Regions from separate parts of the Staphylococcus sp. 510 genome, predicted to be linked through region 1. Evidence: riboswitches for the same ligand, from Rfam matches in the RefSeq annotation. Region 1 holds a riboswitch; the other holds the start of a gene.
What was found. A riboswitch is a leader RNA that binds a small molecule or an ion and turns the genes downstream of it on or off. The one in region 1 is predicted to bind lysine.
Positions count from the first base shown of each region.

Region 2: linked by a shared signal. The riboswitch ahead of AC2D8K_RS01865 (amino acid permease) and the one ahead of AC2D8K_RS00550 (aspartate kinase) in region 1 are both predicted to bind lysine.

Region 1 is NZ_JBXVVK010000001.1:115,766-127,177, reverse strand. It holds gene AC2D8K_RS00605 (5-bromo-4-chloroindolyl phosphate hydrolysis family protein) at 1-426, opposite strand, end outside; gene AC2D8K_RS00600 (acylphosphatase) at 453-722, opposite strand; gene msaA (regulatory protein MsaA) at 880-1,188, shown strand; gene cspA (cold shock protein CspA) at 1,375-1,575, shown strand; gene lysA (diaminopimelate decarboxylase) at 1,865-3,130, opposite strand; gene AC2D8K_RS00580 (alanine racemase) at 3,133-4,209, opposite strand; gene AC2D8K_RS00575 (amidohydrolase) at 4,213-5,364, opposite strand; gene dapD (2,3,4,5-tetrahydropyridine-2,6-dicarboxylate N-acetyltransferase) at 5,549-6,268, opposite strand; gene dapB (4-hydroxy-tetrahydrodipicolinate reductase) at 6,292-7,014, opposite strand; gene dapA (4-hydroxy-tetrahydrodipicolinate synthase) at 7,014-7,898, opposite strand; gene AC2D8K_RS00555 (aspartate-semialdehyde dehydrogenase) at 7,900-8,889, opposite strand; gene AC2D8K_RS00550 (aspartate kinase) at 8,948-10,153, opposite strand; lysine riboswitch at 10,235-10,411, opposite strand; gene AC2D8K_RS00545 (ABC-F family ATP-binding cassette domain-containing protein) at 10,728-11,412, opposite strand, start outside.
Region 2 is NZ_JBXVVK010000001.1:386,939-398,350, forward strand. It holds gene hemA (glutamyl-tRNA reductase) at 1-9, opposite strand, end outside; gene yihA (ribosome biogenesis GTP-binding protein YihA/YsxC) at 200-787, opposite strand; gene clpX (ATP-dependent Clp protease ATP-binding subunit ClpX) at 943-2,205, opposite strand; gene tig (trigger factor) at 2,442-3,743, opposite strand; gene AC2D8K_RS01840 (hypothetical protein) at 3,916-4,836, opposite strand; gene AC2D8K_RS01845 (NUDIX domain-containing protein) at 4,856-5,464, opposite strand; gene rplT (50S ribosomal protein L20) at 5,642-5,998, opposite strand; gene rpmI (50S ribosomal protein L35) at 6,054-6,254, opposite strand; gene infC (translation initiation factor IF-3) at 6,285-6,812, opposite strand; ribosomal protein L20 leader region at 6,839-6,962, opposite strand; gene AC2D8K_RS01865 (amino acid permease) at 7,024-8,520, opposite strand; lysine riboswitch at 8,722-8,895, opposite strand; gene thrS (threonine--tRNA ligase) at 8,946-10,883, opposite strand; partial or broken gene AC2D8K_RS01875 (hypothetical protein) at 11,063-11,159, opposite strand; gene dnaI (primosomal protein DnaI) at 11,252-11,412, opposite strand, start outside.

The DNA.
Region 1 (11,412 bases):
TACTAAATTCAAGGCATTATCAATATGCGAATAAAAGAATCCTTCTACTTTAAAAAACATTCCTGGACGTTGTCTTACACTCATATAAATCGAGCGAGAGATTCTATAAATGTCGTTAACCTGTCTAAAATCTTTAATAGAACGAATATTGATAAATGATTTGAAAATCAAACGTATTTTAGATTGGGCTTGGTTTAATTGACTTCTAACATATCGATATTCTCTTCGAGTTAATCCTATTTCATTTAGATATTTACGTGAAGTCAAGCGCTGAGTAGGGAAGTAAGACACGACAAATCCTCCCAAACCGATGAATCCGTCTATAATAAAAGACAAATCAAATCCAAAGATACTTACCATCCAAGCAATCATCGCTACCGGTATGCCTACCATGGTCCCCAAAACTCTTGAAATATTATATCTCAACTGCCATCTTCCTTTTTAGTATTGATTTAAATTGTTTTAAAATCAGTTAATGATTCGTCTAAATCTAAGTCTTCTATCTGATAGTTAGTTACATGTGAGGCTGGAGAAGCACCTTCAATAACACTATTTATAAATGATTCTAAATTGTCTTTTTCTCCTTGAGCATATATATCAACATAATCTTCAACATTTTGCACTGTACCTACGACGTGATGTTGATTGCCTAGTCTCTGCGTATAATATCTAAAGCCGACACCTTGTACTGTGCCAAATACTTGTATATGTTTACGTTCCATTATTATCACCTCATATCACTATTATAAGGATAAAGACGTAAAAAAACTAATATTTGCTATATCGTCTATCAGTCAAAAGTATGAGTCTTCTAACTTGATTTTGATATACAACCAGTTAAAATTATCAATATAGAATTTTAAAAAGAAGGGGATACATATGTGGACGGTTGCAAAAATTAGAGCTGACTATGAAGGTTGGTGGTTGTTTGAAGATTGGCCAGAGAAGATTGTTAAACAATCCGAGTTTTCTACATATGAAGACATGTTAGATGTATACTGTAAATTAATCAAAGATTGTAACGCATATTACGACAATTGCGTAATGGGGAAATATAATATGTACGCATTTTACAATAATTGTGATTTAAATTTCTGTGAAGATTGTGATGAGGATTTACAAATATTTTATAGTTTTATTGTTTTAAAAAATAATGAAGTTTATTATAATCTTCCAAAAATAGTTTAAATGATAATTTCCTATAATTGTATTGCAATTTTGCATTATTTAAATTATAATATCAAGTAAGCAATAGTTTTATTCCATATTGCAAAAAATATTTGCTATTATCGTTATGAGTAATTAGGTCATGTATTTTTTGTAATATGCGAATAACGCATATTGAATGAATTTTAGTCTTGGAGGTTTCAGATTATGAAACAAGGTACAGTTAAATGGTTTAACGCTGAAAAAGGATTCGGCTTCATCGAAGTTGAAGGAGAAAACGACGTATTCGTACATTTCTCAGCAATTAACCAAGATGGTTACAAATCATTAGAAGAAGGTCAATCAGTTGAATTTGAAGTAGTTGAAGGCGACCGCGGACCACAAGCTGCGAACGTTGTAAAACTATAATAAATAGATTGTAATTAATTGACTTTATTAACTAACACCTTACCAAGATGTAAGGTGTTTTTTTATGCGATTCATTCAATGTGCTATGTGATGATATAGGATACTTTTTAGACTATCATTAAAAACGTGACTTTTAACTCTCAGTGTTAAGTCACGTTTTATTTATGTTTAAATACTAAAGCATCATTTAGAGAGATGAACTCTCAAGATTAAAAAAATGGCTATAACAACGAGTTCCATTAAACTAATTGTTATAGCCTTATAAAATGCCATACGAGATTAACTTTTATTATTTAGTATCGTTAATAATAAGTTGTCTTAATGATTGACGTTTAATCACTTCACGAGCTTTTCCATCTTTGATAAAGAACACTGAAGGTTTTTGCATTTGATTATAATTAGATGCCATTGAATAATGATATGCACCTGTTGATAATATTGCTAAATAATCACCACGTTGTACAGAACTTGGTAATTTTGCATTCTTAATGATAATATCACCAGACTCACATAATTTACCCGCAATAGTAACTGTATCATCCGCTTCTTCTTGGCGATTTACTAATAAAGCTTGATACTTAGCATCATAAAGTGCTGTTCTAATATGATCACTCATACCACCATCTATAGATACGTATTTATTAATTTCTGGTATCTCTTTAATCGTTCCCACTTCATACAATGTTATTCCAGCTTCGCCAACGATAGAACGACCGGGTTCAATACCTATTTCAGGTGTTTCCATATTTAACTGTTGTGCTTCATTTTTGATTGCATCAGTGATTTCAGCAATGCTGCTTTCAATAGGGAAGCTTACATCTCCCTCAACATATTTAATACCAAAACCACCACCAAGATTAAGTAAATCAACATGAATTTGTTGATCATTTAACCAATTCATAACTATTTTTGCAGTTTCAATAAATGCTTCTGTTCCTTCAATTTGTGAGCCAATATGAATATGTACACCTTTTAAATGAAGATGGTTAGTTTGTTTGATTTTATCAATTGCTTCATTAGCTAAGCCATAGCGTATCGATAAGCCAAATTTACTATCTTCTTGTCCTGTTTGGATAAATTCATGTGTATGTGCTTCAACACCTGGGTTAACTCTTAAAACTACTTGTACTGTTTCACTTGCATATCGATCAATTAAATCGATTTCTTCTAAAGAATCTATGACAAAATATCCAATATGATTTTCTAAAGCGTATTTAATTTCATGCTTCGTTTTATTATTACCATGGAAGTGTATACGACTTGGATCAAAGCCAGCTTCTAATGCAGTATACAATTCTCCTTCAGATACAACATCGAGTTGTAAATCTTCCTCTTGGACTAATTTAACCATTTGTATACAAGTAAATGCTTTAGAAGCATATGAAATATTATATTTTAATCCACTTTGTTGAAATGCTTTATGATAACGACGCATTTGATTTCGTATTTGTTCTTCATCATAAACAATCGTTGGGGTACCAAAACTTTGTGCAACTGTTTTAAGACTTGTACCTCCCATTGTTAATTCGCCGTATTCGTTATATTCTACTGTCATCTTTATCTGTACTCCTTTATAAGAGAATCGTGATTCATAGCGCTCAGTTGTTCTGAATTTGCTCCCACACCCTTAAAGGTATATTCATCAATGCGCATACTTTCATTATATAATACAACTTGATCTTGTGCATGTACGTGTTCATCAACTTCTACAAACATATGGCTCATCATTAGGGCACGAATAGGGTAGCGCTTACCGTTTATCAATGCTTCATGTTGTGCTCTTGCTCTTAATATACCGTCACCATAACCAACATCTACCACAGCAAGCTTAGTATTGTCATGTTGTGTTTCAAATGCCCAACTATAGCCACAATAGTCACCATTTTGAACTTCTCTAATTTGTATGACATTCGCTTTTACAGTCAATGCTTGTTGAATGGCTGATTCATTCAATCCACTATATGGACGTGAACCATATAAAGCAATACCCACTCTAGCATGTGTATGGTGGGGGAGAACGACTTGTCCTTCTCGATAATAGCTTGCACTATTTTGAGAATGTATATAGTCGAATTGATACCCTTCATTTAATAATGTATGTAAAACATTCAACCATGCTGAACGTTCTACATCATATTCAGTTACACCAAATTCATCAGCATAACCAAAATGTGTCCATAAACCAGAAATAATCATGCGTTTAGGGTTCTTATTATGTTGATGATCTTGTAATACCTCTTGAATCTCTTCTAGTGTTTTAAATCCAGAACGATGCAGTAAATTTTCAAACTCTAAGTGCACATGAATATCTCGTAAATCTTCTTTATGCTCGTAATAATACTTTAAAGAAGGTAAGGTCATATGAATATGATAATCACGTACAGTATCAAAATCATATACCGCATTCATAAGAAACACCGTTGCATCTGGTGCTAATTCACGTACACGAACCGCTTCTTTAAGTGACGTCGTACTAAATGTATTGATACCTGCACGTAAAAATTGCCTTACCGCAAATTCTAAGCCATAGTGGTAAGCGTTATTTTTAACAACGGCCATAATGGGTTGTTGATTTTTCACTTTCTTAGCATTGTTATAAAATGCTTCTGTATCGACTGACCAAATTGCTGTCAATGCTTACACCTCTTTATAATTTAATAGTAGTTGTTCATAATAATTGGCTACGTCTATTAATACCTTTTCATCAAAATTTAAATGAGACGTATGTAATCCTGTCACATAACCTTTATCTTTATTGCGAGTTCCAACGAAGACGAAGTAAGCAGGTGCTAATAATTGACCATAGAAACTAAAGTCTTCACCAAATAAGAATGGTGTTGGTTTGTCGATGACTTCTAGATTTGCATTTTTAAGTGCCTGTTCAACAGGTTCGCGTAATTTCGGACTATTCATTGTAGGTGGATAGCCTTCCTCAAATTTTACTTCACACGTCACATTAAATAATAATGATACACTTTCAGCAATTTTTTGCATTTGATTTTTTACAATAGTTAAATCATCGACATCATATGTACGAATTGTTCCTTCTAAATAGCCATTACTTGGTACTGTATTGATAGCTTCACCAGCTTCAAAATGACCCATATGTACTATATTTCGTTTTAATCCATTCAAATGAAATTGTTGTATTTGACCCACTTGTGTTAAGACGTGTTGTAAGGCTTCGCCACATGAATGACCTTGTTCTTTATCAGCAACGTGACTAGATAGTCCTGTTAAATAGAATCGGTACTCTGTCGCACTTGCCGTAATTTCTTCGTCTCGAATGACAACTGTGCCTTCATCAGAAAAAGGATTAACGTGAATACCAAATACAGCTTCAATAGGGTAATTATCAAAAGCCTTGGCTTTTATAAGACGATGTGCACCACCACCTGTTTCTTCTGCAGGTTGGAATATAAATACAATATTGTGAGGGAGAGTACCTTTATCTGCCATTGCTTTACAACGCTTAACAAATAACATCAGTGCCGTCGTATGACCATCATGGCCACATGCATGCATCACGTTATCATTTTGGCTACGAAACTCTACATCATTTTCTTCAAAAATGGGTAATGCATCTATATCTGCTCTATAAGCGATAGTATGCTGACTATTACCTTCAAGATATGCAATCGCACCTGTTTCCAATGGACGTTCAAATGGTACGCCTAATTCTGTTAAGAAATTAGTAATGTACTGAGTAGTTTCATATTCATGTAAACTTAATTCAGGATGCTGATGTAAATGTCGACGGTGTGTTGTTACAAATTCTAATTCATTCATCATTATCATTCCTTTCACCATAAAAATCCCAAAATATATACTATTAAATATCATGATAATAAAAAGTCGAAACAATGAGGAGAGGCAATGTGATCATTTGAACGGTAGGGCGTTAAACACACTCACGTTCAAGTTCAAACCATAGGCCACTCCTTTGTTTCAACTGCCGTATTATTATAATAATTTAATCATTTAATTTGCGTAATGCTGATACAATTTCACGTTTAGAATCTTCGACTTCAGACGTTTGCTTGATCACTTTAGCAGGTGTCCCGGCAACAACTGCTCCTGCAGGTACATCTTGCGTCACAATAGCGCCAGCTGCTACAATCGCACCTTCACCAACTCGAACACCTTCTAAAATAACTGCATTTGCACCAATTAACACATTATCTTCAATGACAACAGGTGACGCACTAGGTGGTTCGATTACACCAGCTAATACTGATCCTGCACCAACATGTACATTTTTACCAGTTGTCGCACGACCGCCTAGAGTAGCATTCATATCTACCATTGTACCTTCGCCAACAACAGCACCAATGTTAATTGTTGCACCCATCATGACTACAGCACCATCTTCGATTACAGCTTGTTCACGAATGAAAGCACCTGGTTCAATACGTGCATTCGTATTTGTTAAATCTTTTAATGGGATGGCTGAATTACGACGATCCATTTCAATTTCAATATCCTCAAATTTGTTTTGATACGACTCATAAAATGGTTTCCAATCATCCGCTTCACAAAAGATCACTTTAGAATGATCTGAACCAAATACTTTAAATGATTCGGGGAAGTTGACGCCATCAAATGTACCATTGACATAAACTTTTAAAGGCGTTGATTTTTTTGCATCACTAATATATTGAATAATTTCTTGTGCTGATAAATGTTGTACCATAATTTTGCTCCTTTAGTTATATTTTATAAATTATCAAATGTATAAAAACCGTTTTCTTTATTGATTAATTTTTCAGCTGCACCAATTGCACCATTCGCGAAAATGTCTTTAGATTGTGCTTTATGTGAAATCGTAATTGTTTCATCTGTTCCAGCAAATAACACATCATGTTCTCCAACAATCGTACCGCCACGAACTGTATGGATGCCAATTTCGTCTGGTGTACGTTTCTCAGTTTTATAATGGCGATCATATACTGGAGTTGTTTTATCACGTAATCCTTCTATAACATCATATAACTTCACTAATGTACCACTAGGCGCATCCACTTTCTTATTATGATGTGCTTCTGTCAGTTCAATATCAAAATCTTGTAATAGGGGAACTGCAGCTTCTAAAATTTTAGTAAGTGCATGAACACCATAACTCATATTTGCACTGAAAAATACTGGCATCTTTTTACCTAATGCTTCTAATTTTTGTGTGATTTTCTCTTTTTCACCAGTAGTCGCAACGACTAATGGCAATTCAAATGATTCATCTAATAGGGGTAATAATAAATTAGGATTAGAAAAATCAATTGCTACATCTGCTTCTTTAGCATCTGCAATATGTTCAAATTGTTGGTATGGTGATGAATCACTATTCATCGGTTCAATAACACCGACAATTTCGTGGCCTTTTTCTTCAGCTAATCTAGCAACACGCTGGTTCATAGCACCATAGCCAATTAATAAGATCTTCATTATTTTTCACCTGCTTTAAATGTTTCGTAAGCTTGCTCTAATGTTTGACGATCATTATCCTCAAGTGGTACAAGAGGCAAACGTAATTCATAGCTTCCAAATCCTTCATAAGCCGTTAATGCTTTAATTGGAATAGGATTAACATCAACTGATAACGCGTCTAATAATTGGCCAATCGGTTCAAATGCCTTTGCCAATGTGTCCCCATCTTGTTTAGCATCATATAAGTGTTGAAATGCTTTTGGAATGACGTTAGCAATGACTGAAATCACGCCATTACCTCCACGTTGATAAAAATCAACCACATTGTCGTCATTACCACTATAAATGGCAAATTCATCTTGATTCACACGTTTTTTAACTTCTTCAAAATAATTCAAATCATTTGTCGCATCTTTAAGCGCTACAATATATTTATTTTGACTTAACGTTTCAACTGTTTCTGGTTCAATCGTCATATTCGTACGTGAAGGTACATTATATAAGACAACAGGTAATTCAACTGCATTCGCAATTGTTTCAAAGTGTTGAACTAAACCACGTTGATTTGTTTTATTGTAATAAGGTGTAATTAGCATCAATGCATCTGCACCAAGTTGACGTGCACGTACAGACGCTTGAATAGATTTTTCAGTATTATTTGTACCTGTACCTGCAATCACAGGAACTTGTTTGTTAACTAAATTCACAACTGTTTCTAAAACATGTTCTTTCTCTTCATCGTTTAGTGTAGGGCTTTCAGCTGTAGTTCCATTTACAATAATCGCTTGTGCATTATTTTCTAATAAGAATGTAACGTGTCGTCTTAATGCATCATAATCTACTTCATTATTTACAAATGGCGTTGTTAATGCGACGCCTACACCTTCAAACATGTGTGTCATATTAAAGAACTCCTTTCAATTTTAAAACTTGTTCTAAAACTTGAACGGCATTCAATGCTGCACCTTTAAGTAGGTTGTCTGATGTACACCATACGTGGAAAGTATTGTCTAATGTGTCATCTCGACGAATACGACCAACAAACACGTCGTCTTTACCTGTTGAGTGAATTGCTAAAGGGTATTCATTTTTAGCAGGATTATCTACAAGAACAACACGATCATCTTTATCGAATAATTCTTGAATTGCTTCAACGGTAGTATCTTGTTTTAAAGTAACATCCATTTCAACACTATGGCTATCTTGAACTGGCACACGTACACAAGTTGCAGTCACTTTTAAATCTTTGTCATTTAAAATTTTACGTGTTTCATCTATCATTTTTTGTTCTTCTTTTGTATAACCATTTTCAAGGAATACGTCAATATGTGGTAATACGTTATTATAAATTGGATGAGGATAAGCTTCTGGTGCTTTACCATTTGCACCTTCAGATAAATCTCTCTTACCCTTAACTCCTGATCCTGAAACCGCTTGATATGTCGTATAAGCTACTCTTGATAATCCAAATGCATCTTGCAATACTTTTAATGGTACGACTGATTGAATCGTAGAACAGTTTGGATTAGCAATGATGCCTCTTGTAAAGTGGGGTTCGTTAACCTCAGGTACAACTAAATCAACATCTTCTGTCATACGCCATTGACTAGAATTATCAATGACAATAGCGCCAGCTTTTTCAAATAGTGGGGCGAAGTGTTCACTTGTACCACCACCAGCACTCATCAATACATAATCAAAGTGTTCACTTGCTGCTTCATCTGTAAGTTCTTGTACTGTATACGTTTGCCCTTGAAATTCGATTGTTTGACCAGCTGAACGTGCTGAAGAAAATAGAACCAATTCATCAAAAGGGATCTCTTTTCGATCTAAAGTTTCTAACATTTTTGTTCCAACTAATCCTGTTGCACCAACTACTGCTAATTTTGTCATGTCTAAGTCACTCCGTTTTAAATATTATTAATATTGTGAAAAATTAAGTTAAAATCAATTATATATCAAATGCACCGTACAATTCTTCCACGGCTTTTTCACCATTTTCAGCATCAATGACATAAGAAATACTGATTTCAGAAGTGGTTGTTTGGTAAAAAGGTATCTTCGCATTGATTAATGTAATAAATGCTTTAGATGCTACGCCTGACATATCTCTCATACCGGATCCAATTAATGAAATTTTGACATATGCTTCATTAATTTTGAAATCCAATGCTTCAAAATCGACGGCTAATTGCTCTAAAATAGCTGTGATTTGATGTGCATCTGTATCTTTTATACTGAAGGATAATTGTAGTCCTTCGTGGTTAACGATTTGTGAAATCATATCTACATTGACAGAACCTATTTCTAGCTCTGTGAATAGTTGTGTTAATAATTGATTATCTGGTAGGGGATAAGTGATCGTTACATGCATCATGTGTTGATCTAATGCAACCCCAGTAACTGCTTTTTTCTCTAATAAATCACTTCTAGACATAATCCATGTTCCTTTCACATTTGATAATGTTCTTCCTAAATATAATGGTATATCATAATTTTTTGCCAACTCTACGCTACGTGTCTCAAGTACACCAGCACCTAATGCGCTCATTTCCATTATTTCCTCGTATGATACATACTCCAAACGTTTGGCATGACTCAATATTCTTGGATCTGTAGCATACACACCATCAACATCTGTGTAGATTTCACAAGGAATCTGATTACTTGCTGCTAAAGCTACTGCTGTCGTATCAGAACCGCCACGGCCGAGTGTAGTTAATTCATGATCCTCGTTGATACCTTGGAATCCAGCTATGACAAGTACATCGTACTTATTAAAAGCTGTTTCAAAGGTTGATGGGTCAATTTCAGCAATTTTACTTTTTAAATGATGACCAATGGTCTTGATACCTGCTTGATATCCTGTCATTGCCTTTGCACTAATACCAATATCATTGAGAACCATTGATAAATATGAAACAGTTTGTTGCTCTCCTGTAGTTAACAGTAGGGCGAGTTCTTGCTCTTTTGGTGTTGATGTTAATGTGGACACATTTTCCATTAATTGGTCCGTGGTTTTGCCCATTGCACTAACCACCACAATCAGTTGTTCACCTTGTTCAACACGATTTTTTAGCATACCTGCTATATTTTTAATTTTTGTAAAATCACTGACGGAAGAACCGCCAAATTTCAAAACACTTCTATTCAATATTTGTCCTCCTCAGTTAGTAGGGAGACACATCCATTCAATAAAAAAGAACAAGTCTGGAATGCGACTTGTTCTACATTTATGTACAAGTGATGCACTCCATTATTGTGAAATAATGACAAACTCTTAGCTCTTAACCAAAAAGTCCAACAAATGATACCTGCTATTATCATTCGTTTCGGCATTGCCCCCTTTCAATATTAGCTGTTAGCAGACAGTTGCCTAATATTTACTCATGTTTAATGCGCCTCATCAAAATCTTATTCAATTGATATGTTTTTATTATACATATACCACATGTGACTGTAAACCGATAATTGCGATTTTTTAAAATAAACAGAAAATTTAGAGCCACTTTTTCAAAAAATATAGTGGCTTTTATTCAATCGTTGCTAAACGATTGTAAACCTTTTAGTGCATTTTAATAGTTAGTATCTCTTGTGCACTCGGATAACAAAACGAGTGTATTCCTTAAAATATAAATAACTAGAGTAGTAGGGGAATGTTCATTATATCTGTATATAAAAAGCGTATAAATACATCATCAAAATGTATTCATACGCTCAATCGAAGTCATTTATTGTAATACTCCTGTTTCTTTTAAGTATTCTTCATAAGGAATTTCTTTAGAAACGGCACCAGATTGATTTAAATCAATCACACGGTTAGCAATTGTATTGATAAATTCAAAGTCATATGATGTAAAGATCAATGAACCTTTAAATGATTTCAAACCATCATTGACTGCTGTGATACTTTCTAAGTCTAAGTGGTTGGTAGGCTCATCAAGTAACAATACGTTAGCACTTGATAGCATCATTTTACTTAACATACAACGAACTTTTTCGCCACCTGATAACACGCTTGCTTTTTTCTTAACTTCTTCACCACTAAATAACATACGTCCTAAGAAGCCACGTAAGAATGTTTCAGTTTGTTCATCTTCTGGTGCATATTGACGTAACCAGTCAACAAGATTCATATCCACACCATCAAAGAATTCAGAGTTATCTTTAGGGAAGTAACTTAATGAAGTTGTTACACCCCATTTATAAGATCCTTCATCAGGCTCCATTTCACCAGCTAAGATTTTAAGTAATGTTGTTTTAGCAATTTCACTATCACCAATTAAAATAGCTTTATCATTAGGATTCATTGTAAATGAAATGTTATCTAATACTTTTTCACCATCAATTGTTTTTGATAGGTTTTGAACAGTTAATAAATCATTACCAATTTCTCTTTCAGGTGTGAATTTAACA
Region 2 (11,412 bases), 270 kb from region 1:
AAAATGCATTTATAACGCCCTCCATATACTTACAATAACCTTAGTATAACACATTTGTATTGATTATTAAGTTCATTGCTCAAATAAATTAGAAAGATTCTAATCTGACTTCATTTTTTTGTCAAAATTGTTAAATTTGTATTTAAATATGCAGATTTAATCTAAATATCAAAAAAATAATTAAGAATAATTAAAATGATTATAAATAAGACTCTATCATATCCCATATTTGTTGTTGCTTGTTATTTTTTATAGAAGAATAGCTAACTATAGTATCTCCTTCTTCTAAATCTAATTTATTTTTGATGTTATTTAAATGCTTTTGAACTTTACCTTTAGGTATTTTATCTTCTTTAGTACAAATAATTAAAGTTGGAATATCAAAATGTTTTAAATAATTATACATGAGCACATCATCTTCAGTTGGATTATGTCTCAAATCAACGAGTTGAATGACTAGTTGTAATTTTTGACGTGTTGTTAAATACTCTTCAATCATTTTACCAAACTTTTCTCGTTGAACCTTACTTACTTTAGCATAGCCGTAACCTGGCACATCAACAAATACTAGCTGATCATCTATATTAAAGAAATTCAGCGTCTGTGTTTTACCAGGTTGTTGTGATGTACGAGCCATATTTTTTCGACCTATCATACTATTGATAAATGATGATTTACCTACGTTTGAACGGCCACTTAATGCCACCTCAGGTACATCTGTTTCTGGATATTGTGCTTCTTGTACAGCACTTATAATTAAATCTATATTATTAGGATTAATTTTCATTGGTGATCCTCACTTTTCTTATTTCTCACATTAACACTTTACCATTACTCTTATCATTATGTCATCCTAGTTTTAGGAAATACATACATTGAAGGAAAAGTACTGCATAAAAAAGAGCCACAATGATATGTGGCCCTAAATCATAAAATATTAAATTATGCAGATGTTTTACTATCGTTGATTAAGTTTCCTTCTGAATCGTATAATTCAGGTTCAACTTCATCATTAATTGTTTGTTCAGTAATAACAACCTTAGTGACATCTTCTGATGAAGGTACGTCATACATAATATCGATTAATGCTTCTTCAATAATAGAACGAAGTCCTCTAGCACCAGTCTTACGTGCAATTGCTTTTTCACTAATAGCAGATAATGCTTCTTCACTAAATACTAATTCGACGTTATCTAGCTCTAACATTTTAGTATATTGTTTAACTAGCGCATTTTTAGGTTGCGTTAGAATATTTTTAAGTGCATCAACATCTAAAGTTTCTAAATTAGCTACAATTGGTACACGACCAATGAATTCCGGAATTAAACCGTAAGATTGTAAATCTTCTGGTCTAATTTGTTCTAATAAGGCTTCTTCATCATATTTATCAGCTTCATTACTAGCGAAACCAATCACTTTTTCACCTAAACGACGTTTAATAACTTCATCAATTCCGTCAAAAGCACCACCAAGGATGAATAAAATATTTGTTGTATCAATTTGTATCAATTCTTGGTTAGGATGTTTACGTCCACCTTGAGGTGGTACGCTCGCAGTAGTACCTTCTAAAATTTTAAGTAATGCTTGTTGCACACCTTCACCTGAAACATCACGTGTAATAGATGTATTTTCAGATTTTCTTGCAATCTTATCAATTTCATCTACGTAAATAATACCTTTTTCAGCTTTATCAATATCAAAATCTGCCGCTTGAATTAAACGTAATAAGATATTTTCTACATCATCACCAACATAGCCAGCTTCTGTTAAACTTGTAGCATCTGCAATTGCAAATGGTACGTTTAAAGTTTTAGCTAATGTTTGTGCTAATAATGTTTTACCACTACCTGTTGGTCCGATTAATGCAATATTACTTTTTTGTAATTCTACATCATCTTCATTAGGACCTAGTTGTTGAATACGTTTATAATGATTATAAACAGCTACAGATAAAGCTTTTTTAGCTTTTTCTTGACCGATTACATATTCATTCAAATGATCCATAATTTCTTTAGGAGTTGGTAATTCTGTTAATTCCTCTGAAGAATTTTGTGCTAACTCTTCTTCAACGATTTCTGAGCATAATTCAATACACTCATTACAGATATATACGCCACTTCCTGCAACTAATTTCTTAACTTGGTCTTGATCTTTACCACAGAAAGAGCATTTTAAATTTTCTTCATCTTCATTGAATTTGAACATTCTTTTTTACACCCCTATTCCATAAAGACTATACTAGATAGCATTCTATAATGCAACATAATCACATTTCAATTGATTTGCTTGAAAATAGGAAGGAGTGGGACTGAATTCAAACTATAACAGATTGAACTCATGGCCCCACCCCACAAGATAATATATCTTATTTATCCTACCTATCAATATTACTAAAACAATACAATGTTAAATTGTTTATCGCTTTAATAGAACAGTAATAATTAGTCTTCTTTGCTACCTTCTACTAATTTAGCATTGTCTTTTAATAAATCGATAACTTTTTGGATGCGAACATCATTTTTAACGATATCAGTATTACCTAATGTATTTTTGATATCTTCAACTGAAATGTTGAATTGTTCACTCATTTTTTCTAGTTCTTTATCAATATCTTCGTCAGAAACTTCGATATTTTCAGCATCAGCAATTGCAGTTAATGTTAAGTTTGTTTTAACACGTTGTTCTGCATCGTCTTTCATTTGCTCTCTTAATTGAGACTCATCTTGTCCAGAAATTTGGAAATATGTTTGTAAATCTAATCCTTGTTGTTGAATTCTTTGACCAAATTCTTGAACCATACGATCTAATTCAGTATCGATCATTGCTTGAGGAATGTCGATTGTAGCATTGTCTGTTGCTTTTTTAATTGCTTCTTCTTTTTCAGTATTTTCAGCTTCAGTCGCTTTTTGTTCAGCAAGACGTTTGCGTAAGTTTTCTTTGTATTCATCAACTGAATTAGCTTCTGCATCTAACTCATTAGCAATTTCATCATTTAATTCTGGAACATCTTTATATTTGATTTCATTTACTTTTGTTTTGAATGTAGCTTCTTTACCAGCTAATTCTTCAGCATGATACTCTTCTGGGAATGTAACAACAACGTCTTTTTCTTCTCCAGTTTTCATGCCTTCTAATTGCTCTTCGAAACCTGGGATGAATGAACCTGAACCAACTTCTAAGTCGTAACCTTCAGCTTGTCCACCTTCGAATTCTTCACCATCAACTGAACCACTGAAGTCAATATTAACTGTGTCGCCATTTTCAACAGCGCCGTCTTCTTTGACTACCATTTCAGCCATGTGGCCTAAACTATGGTTAATTGATTCTTCTAATTCTTCATCTGTTAGTTCAGAATCTTGTTTTTCAATTTCTAAACCTTTGTAATCACCTAATTGTACTTCTGGTTCAACAGTTACAGTAGCTTCAAAAATGAAGTCTTTACCTTTTTCAATTTGAGTTACATTAACTTCAGGTTGAGCAACTGGATTAATACCAGTTTCATCAATAGCTTCACCGTAAGCTTCTGGTAATAAAATGTCTACTGCATCTTGATATAATGCTTCAACGCCAAAACGTTGTTCAAAAATTGGACGAGGCACTTTACCTTTACGGAATCCAGGTACATTAATTTGTTTTACTACTTTTTTAAATGCTTGATCTAATGCTTTATCTACTTTTTCTGATGGAACAGTAACAGTTAATAATCCTTCGTTACCTTCCTTTTTTTCCCAAGTTGCTGTCATGTATAAATACCTCCATGAATAACTATTTTATTTTTTCAACTTCCCTATTATAGCATAGGTCAATTGTGTACACAAACATTGAAATTGCAACGTTTGCGAAATGATTTATTACTTAATTCAATTAAAATTTACGTTAAACGATTTAAGAATTATTTGCAAGAAATTGAGTTTATCATTGTTTATCTAATTGATATATATATGATAAAACATCTTGATTAACAACATTATCATCTATACCTAACATAGATTTAAAATAAACATCATATGCAACAATCCAATCTTCTATTGGAAATAAAGATTCTATATTAAGAGGATATAACAATATAGAATGATTATTCATAATATGGTTCGCTTCGTCAACAATATGTATGGCACCATCTTCAAGATCCTCGATCACTTTTGGTAAGATAATTGATTTTAAAGTCGTGTGTTCAAGACCACTTAACTCTTTAGGGATGATATTAACTGTTGTTCCATATTTGGTAACGGTTACGATACTTTCAGATTGTGCGAACCTTAGGTATTCTATCATTAAACTTACAATATTATTTTCGAAAGTAGAATGACTTAACAAATAATGGATTGTTTCTTTAAAATCATAATGACCATTATCGATGAGTTGAAGTAGAACGTGCGTTTGTTCTCTTGCATTTAATTGATGAAATTGAGCTAATGATTGAGTTAATTGTTCATGATTTGAATCTAGCTTAGATTGTGCATATTCTTTAAGTGGAAATAATTCCATTCTAGTCTTATGGTCCCGTACTTCATCAATAATTTGATTAATCACTTCAACTGATTCATAGTACTGTTCTAAACCATTCAAACTCTTAATATAATAAATCATTAACTCATCATACTTATTTAAACCCTGTTTAAGTAAAATGATAGCTTCTTCTCTTAATTCCAAAAATGCCCTCATTTGATAAAGCGTATCGCACTTTTTAATTGCAAGTGCTTCATCTAATTCAAATTGGCTTTCATATTGTTCAAATAATTCATACATTCTATCCAAGTCTTGTGTTAATTCCGCTTTTCTAATATCTTCTTTTAACTTTTTCTCAGATAATGGGAATGGGATGATATCTGACATTCAATTTGCACCTCAATTATTATAAATCTTGAAGAATTAATGCACTCCATGTCTCAAAGTCATCGTATGATTCTATTTTCCCTTTTTCAATCCATTTGATTCTTAACGTATCTGTTTCTTTAGATTCTACATCATTTGAACTGACTGTTATTTTAAATACTACACCCATATGAACCTTACCTACTTCATTATTGTCATCATTGATAAAGCCTAAGTATTCCATATTTTGAGAATTTTCTGCAGATAAACCTACTTCTTCTTCTAATTCTCTTTGCGCATTCACTCTTAGCACTTCATTAATTGAATCTGCCCCTACAACGTCGTTCATATGACCACCGACGCCAATTGAGGATTGGCCATGTAGTCTTTCTTCTCCGCCGCCTGAAAGACGCTCATACACAAGTATTTCACCACTTTGATTTTCTAATAAACAATATGAAATAAGTTGCTTAAATTCTGGATCCTCTTCCATATCACCTCTACGCTTCACGTCATACTGACTTAATGCATTGAAAATATTACTACCTTTTTCATCATTTTTTGATAAAAATCCATTAAATGCATTCTTTTCATTATCGAAAAGTGTTGCTCTTGGCACAACTATAATTTGCTCATCAAATTTAGACATACTAAACTCCTTTATGTTTTCTTTTATAATATTATTCTATCAAACTTATTTTCAATTCGCGATCGTTATCAATATTCTCTATTAATATCAATGCTTAGACAATTCCATTTTAAAATTTAAAGAAATATAAATAAAAGCTGGGACATCCTAAAATGTCTCAGCTTTTATGAGTTTAGTTTATTTTAAAGCGTCTTTAGCTTTTGATACTAATTCACCGAATGCTTTATCGTCTGAAATAGCAATTTCAGATAACATTTTACGGTTGATATCGATGTCAGCTTTTTTCAATCCGTTCATTAAACGTGAATAACTAATATCGTGTTTACGTGCTGCAGCATTAATACGTGTAATCCATAATTTACGGAAATCACGTTTACGTTGACGACGGTCACGGAATGCGTATTGACCTGATTTCATTACTTGTTGTTTTGCTACTTTATATAATGTATGTTTTGAACCGAAGTAACCTTTAGCTAATTTAATCGTTTTTTTACGACGTGCTCTTGTTACTGTTCCACCTTTTACTCGTGGCATATTAAATTCCTCCTTAGATTCTATCTACGTAATTATTCTATATTCGTTAGTTGTATTATTTTTTATAAGATAATAATTGTTTTACACGTTTCATATCACTTTTAGAAACTAATCTACTTTTACGTAATTGACGTTTTTGTTTAGTGTTTTTGTTTGCGAATAAGTGAGATGTGAAAGCTCTTGAACGTTTTAATTGACCTGAACCAGTTCTTTTAACACGTTTCGCTGCTCCACGGTGAGTTTTCATTTTAGGCATGATTCATTTCCTCCTAGAAATTATTATTAATTATTTTTCATTAATTGGTGATAACATAAGGAACATTTGACGGCCTTCCATTTTAGGCTTCTGTTCGATTGTTGCAATGTCTTTGCATTCTTCAGCAAATTTTTCTAATTGGCGTTGACCAATTTCTTTGTGAGTAATAGCACGACCTCTGAAACGAATTGAAACTTTACATTTATCGCCTTTAGAAAGGAATTTACGTCCATTTTTCAATTTTGTTTGGAAATCATGTTCCTCAATTGTTGGACTTAAACGAATTTCTTTAACGTTAATTGTTTTTTGTTTCTTCTTCATTTCTTTTTCTTTTTTCTGTTGTTCGAATTTGAATTTACCGTAATCCATAATTCTTGCAACAGGTGGTTTAGCATTTGGTGCTACGATTACTAAATCTAAATCAACACGTTCAGCCATTTCTAATGCTTCTTGTTTTGATTTAACACCAATTTGTTCACCATCTTGACCTACTAAACGAAGTTCTTTTGCACGAATTTTCTCATTAATTTGAGTCTGATCTTTTGCTATGGTTGACACCTCCCAGAATTTTACGAAATTGTCCCAAGCAAAAAGAAGAGCGAGTATCACTACCCGCTCTTCTTCACACATTAATTGTGTAACATGATTAACCTGCCAACTGCTTATTGCGTCGCTACAGGTGAGAAGCGGGAGCTTCTACTTGGTTCGTTTCGTATTCAACGTTATTAATCATATCAACAATAAATGTATTCGTCAACTACTTTTTTTATTAATCATGATGTCTTACTTCTTCCATAGATACATCTTGTCGTAAATCTACTTGTTCTAATGGAATTTTTTTAGTCTTATATCGTACTTTATGATATATAAAGAATGCTAAGAACACCGGAATTCCCATATAAGTAATAATAAATCGATTTAAGTCAAAGTCCCCTGTTTTAATAAAATCGACGTCTTGACCTAGTATAACAATTATACATAAGAATCCGGCAAATATTGGGCCGAATGGGAATAATTTAGCCGTATATTTTAATTTAGATTTGTCATAATTTTGCTTATCGAATGCACGTCTAAATCTATAATGACTCACTGCTATACCGACCCAAGCAATAAATCCTGTCATACCACTTGCTGCAACGATATATTCATATGCATCACCACTAAAATGTTGTACTGCAAAAATCACTACAACAATAATTCCAGTTACGATTAGAGAAATGTGCGGTACACCATTTTTATTCGTTTTAGAAAATGAATTAAATGCTAGTTTATCTTTACTCATTGAATATAACATTCTAGTAGACGCATACATCCCTGAATTACCTGCAGATAACACTGATGTTAATATAACTGCATTCATAAATGATGCTGCAAATGCAAGTCCAGCATTTTGGAACACTAATGTAAATGGTGAAGTAGAGATGCTATTTTCTCCACCCATAAGTGCACTACTATCATATGGTATTAGCATACCAATGATGAAAATTGCTAGTATATAGAATAATAATATTCTCCAGAACACTTGTTTGATTGCTTTTGGAACGGCTCTTTCAGGATTTTCAGATTCCCCTGCTGTAATACCAATTAATTCAGTTCCTTGGAATGAAAAGCCAGCAACTAAGAACACACCTAATATTGAAAGTAAGCTACCACCTAAGTTACCACCAAGGATAGGGCCGCCTCCTTTAGTAAAGGTTTCAAAACCAACGAATTTACCACCCATTATACCTACAATAGTTAATAATCCTATTACAATAAATATGATGACAGTAACAACTTTTATAAGTGCAAACCAATATTCACTCTCACCATATACTCGAACTGACAATGAGTTAAGTGCAAAGATAATAACTAAAAATATACAACTCCATACCCAAGCGGGAACACTTTGCATTGGGGACCAATATTGAATGACCTGAGCGGCAATGGTTACATCTGCAGCTACTGTAATGACCCAGTTAAACCAATAGTTCCACCCTAATGCAAACCCTAGAGATGGGTCTACAAATCGTGTGGCGTATGTACTAAATGATCCCGAAACTGGTAAATATGTGGCCATCTCGCCTAGTGAGGTCATTAAGAAGAATACCATTGCTCCAATAATTGCATAAGCAATCAAAGCACCTAAGGCACCAGCGCTGTGAATGGCTCCACCGGAAGTCATAAATAGACCTGTTCCAATACAACCACCAATCGCTATCATAGATATGTGGCGGTCTTTTAAACCTCTTTGTATCCCTTCATTTTGACTTTTGTTTTTACTCATAGAAGATTCCTTTCTTTGTATTTAGAGGCAGTTATGATTTTGTTTTATCATTTATTAAAGAAACAACACATTAAGTTCTGTTTCATCATCTATTTCAATAGCTGTACCATATCTCACTTAATTATGTTACTTTTATTTATAAATCTAAAACAAAAAAGTGGCTACATACCTTTAAGATATGCAACCACTTTGCTTTTATCTATATAAGGTAGCACATCACATTCTGTGACAGTACAGTTTCTTTCGACAACTGTCCCAACAAGTCATAATTATGGTTATCACTTGTTTCGGCAACATTACCTTTAACTTGTTCAACATATGTCCCATAAGACTTCTGACAAGCGACTCTTTAATATTGCAACCTCTAACTCAACTTTTTATTTAACTAACTTGTAATATACATGAACTGCGTTTAAATTTCAAGCTTATCTATGCTTTTTTAAACGGATTTCGTCTACTAAATTCCAAATAAATTCATCTTTTTCTAATGTCTCTTGATCTTGAGAACCGTATTTACGTACATTTACTTCATTGTTTTCTACTTCTTTATCTCCTACCACTATTTGATAAGGGATTTTTTGCATTTGGGCTTCACGGATTTTATAACCCATTTTTTCATTACGATCATCGATTTCAACACGAACACCTTGAGATTTTAATTCATCTTGAATTGATTTTGCATAGTCGTAATGTAAATCTAAATTAACTGGGATAATTTCAACTTGTTTTGGTGCTAACCAAGTTGGGAATGCACCTTTAGTTTCTTCAGTTAAGAATGCAACAAATCGTTCCATTGTAGATACAACACCACGATGAATAACTACAGGTCTATGTTGCTCTCCATCTTGACCAATGTATGTGAGTTCAAAACGCTCAGGTAATAAGAAATCTAATTGTGCTGTAGATAATGTTTCTTCTTTACCCATAGCTGTTTTAACTTGCACATCTAATTTAGGGCCATAAAATGCCGCTTCTCCGATAGCTTCTTCGTATGATAACCCTAATTCGTCAGCCGCTTCTTTAATCATGTTTTCAGCTTTATTCCACATTTCATCATCATCAAAATACTTTTCTTTATCTTCTGGGTCTCTATAACTTAATCTGAAACGATAGTCTTCGAAACCGAAATCTTTATATACATCTTGAATCATATTAACTACGCGTTTGAATTCTTCCTTAATTTGATCAGGTCTAACAAAGATATGTGAATCGTTCAAAGTCATACCTCTTACTCGTTGTAATCCTGATACAGCACCACTAGCTTCATATCTATGCATAGTACCTAATTCGGCAATACGAATTGGCAATTCTCTATAAGAATGCGGTTTATTATTATATATCATCATATGGTGAGGACAGTTCATCGGACGTAATACCATTTCTTCTGTCTCATCTAATTTCATAGGTGGGAACATGTCCTCTTGATAGTGATCCCAATGTCCGGATGTTTTATATAAATCAACATTTGCTAATACTGGTGTATATACGTGGTCATATCCCATGCTTACTTCTTTATCTACAATATAACGTTCAATTTCACGACGAATTGTAGCACCATTAGGTAACCATAGTGGTAAACCAGCTCCAACTAGTTGACTATTTGCAAACAACTCTAAATCTTTACCGATTTTACGGTGATCACGTTCTTTGCGCTCTTCCAACATTTCTAAATGCGCTTTTAAATCTTTTTTATCAAAGAATGCAGTACCGTAAATACGTTGTAACATTTTATTATTACTGTCTCCGCGCCAGTATGCACCAGCTGTTGATAATAATTTAAATTCTTTAATTTTAGACGTAGATGGTACATGAACACCTCTACATAAATCAGTGAATTCTCCTTGACTATATAGCGTTACATTTTCATCTTCAGGTATTGCATCAATTAATTCTAATTTGTATGGATCATCTTTGAAGAATGCTTTAGCTTCATCCCTAGTGACTACTTTTCTTTCGATTTTATGATTCTCATCGACAATTTTTTTCATTGTTTTTTCAATTTTTTCAAAGTCATCTGATGAAATTTTTTCATCTGTATCGAAATCATAGTAGAAGCCGCCTTCAATGACAGGACCTACACCAAATTTAACATCCCCGTATAAACGTTTTAATGCTTGAGCCATCAAATGAGCAGTTGAATGACGCAATACTTCCAATGCTTCATCACTGCCTGGTGTAACAATTTCAATCTCACCATCTTCTTCTAACGGTCGTGTTAAATCTACCATTTGTCCATTAAATTTACCTGCTACAGCTTTTTTTCGTAGACCTGGACTGATTGATTGAGCTATATCTTCAGTAGTAGTGCCTTTATCAAATGCCTTTGAATTACCATCTGGAAATTGAATATTAATTTGATCCATACTATAACCTCCTAAATTATAAAAAATCATATCGTTGACTTATTGAAATAAATCAATGTAAAACTATAGAGAAAATAAAAAAATCCCATCCCTAAATCAGGGACGAGATTGTCGTGGTACCACCCTAGTTAAGCGTTAAAACAATACTCGATTAAAAACGAGCAATTTTAACGTCTTCTCTACATAAGATAACGGTCTTGAGCCGAGTATTCATTACAAATACCATGCATTAAAGTAGTAATAATTTAATTTATTAGCCATATTCTCATCAAACAACGGCTTTCTGTGTAACAGTGATTAAATTATCATGTCTTCAACAGTTTCAACGATTTAGATTTGATTCTATTATACAACATTTTATGAAAATATCAATTGTTTCTAAAGTTTTCACCTTTTAAGAAATAAGGTGTGGATAACGTCTTAATACGTTCAATAATTCGAGCTGCTTTCGTTTTTTCTGAACCCTCACGTGTCATTGATAAATGGTGTTCTAATTCATCATAACTTAAATTAGAAGTAAAGAAAGTGG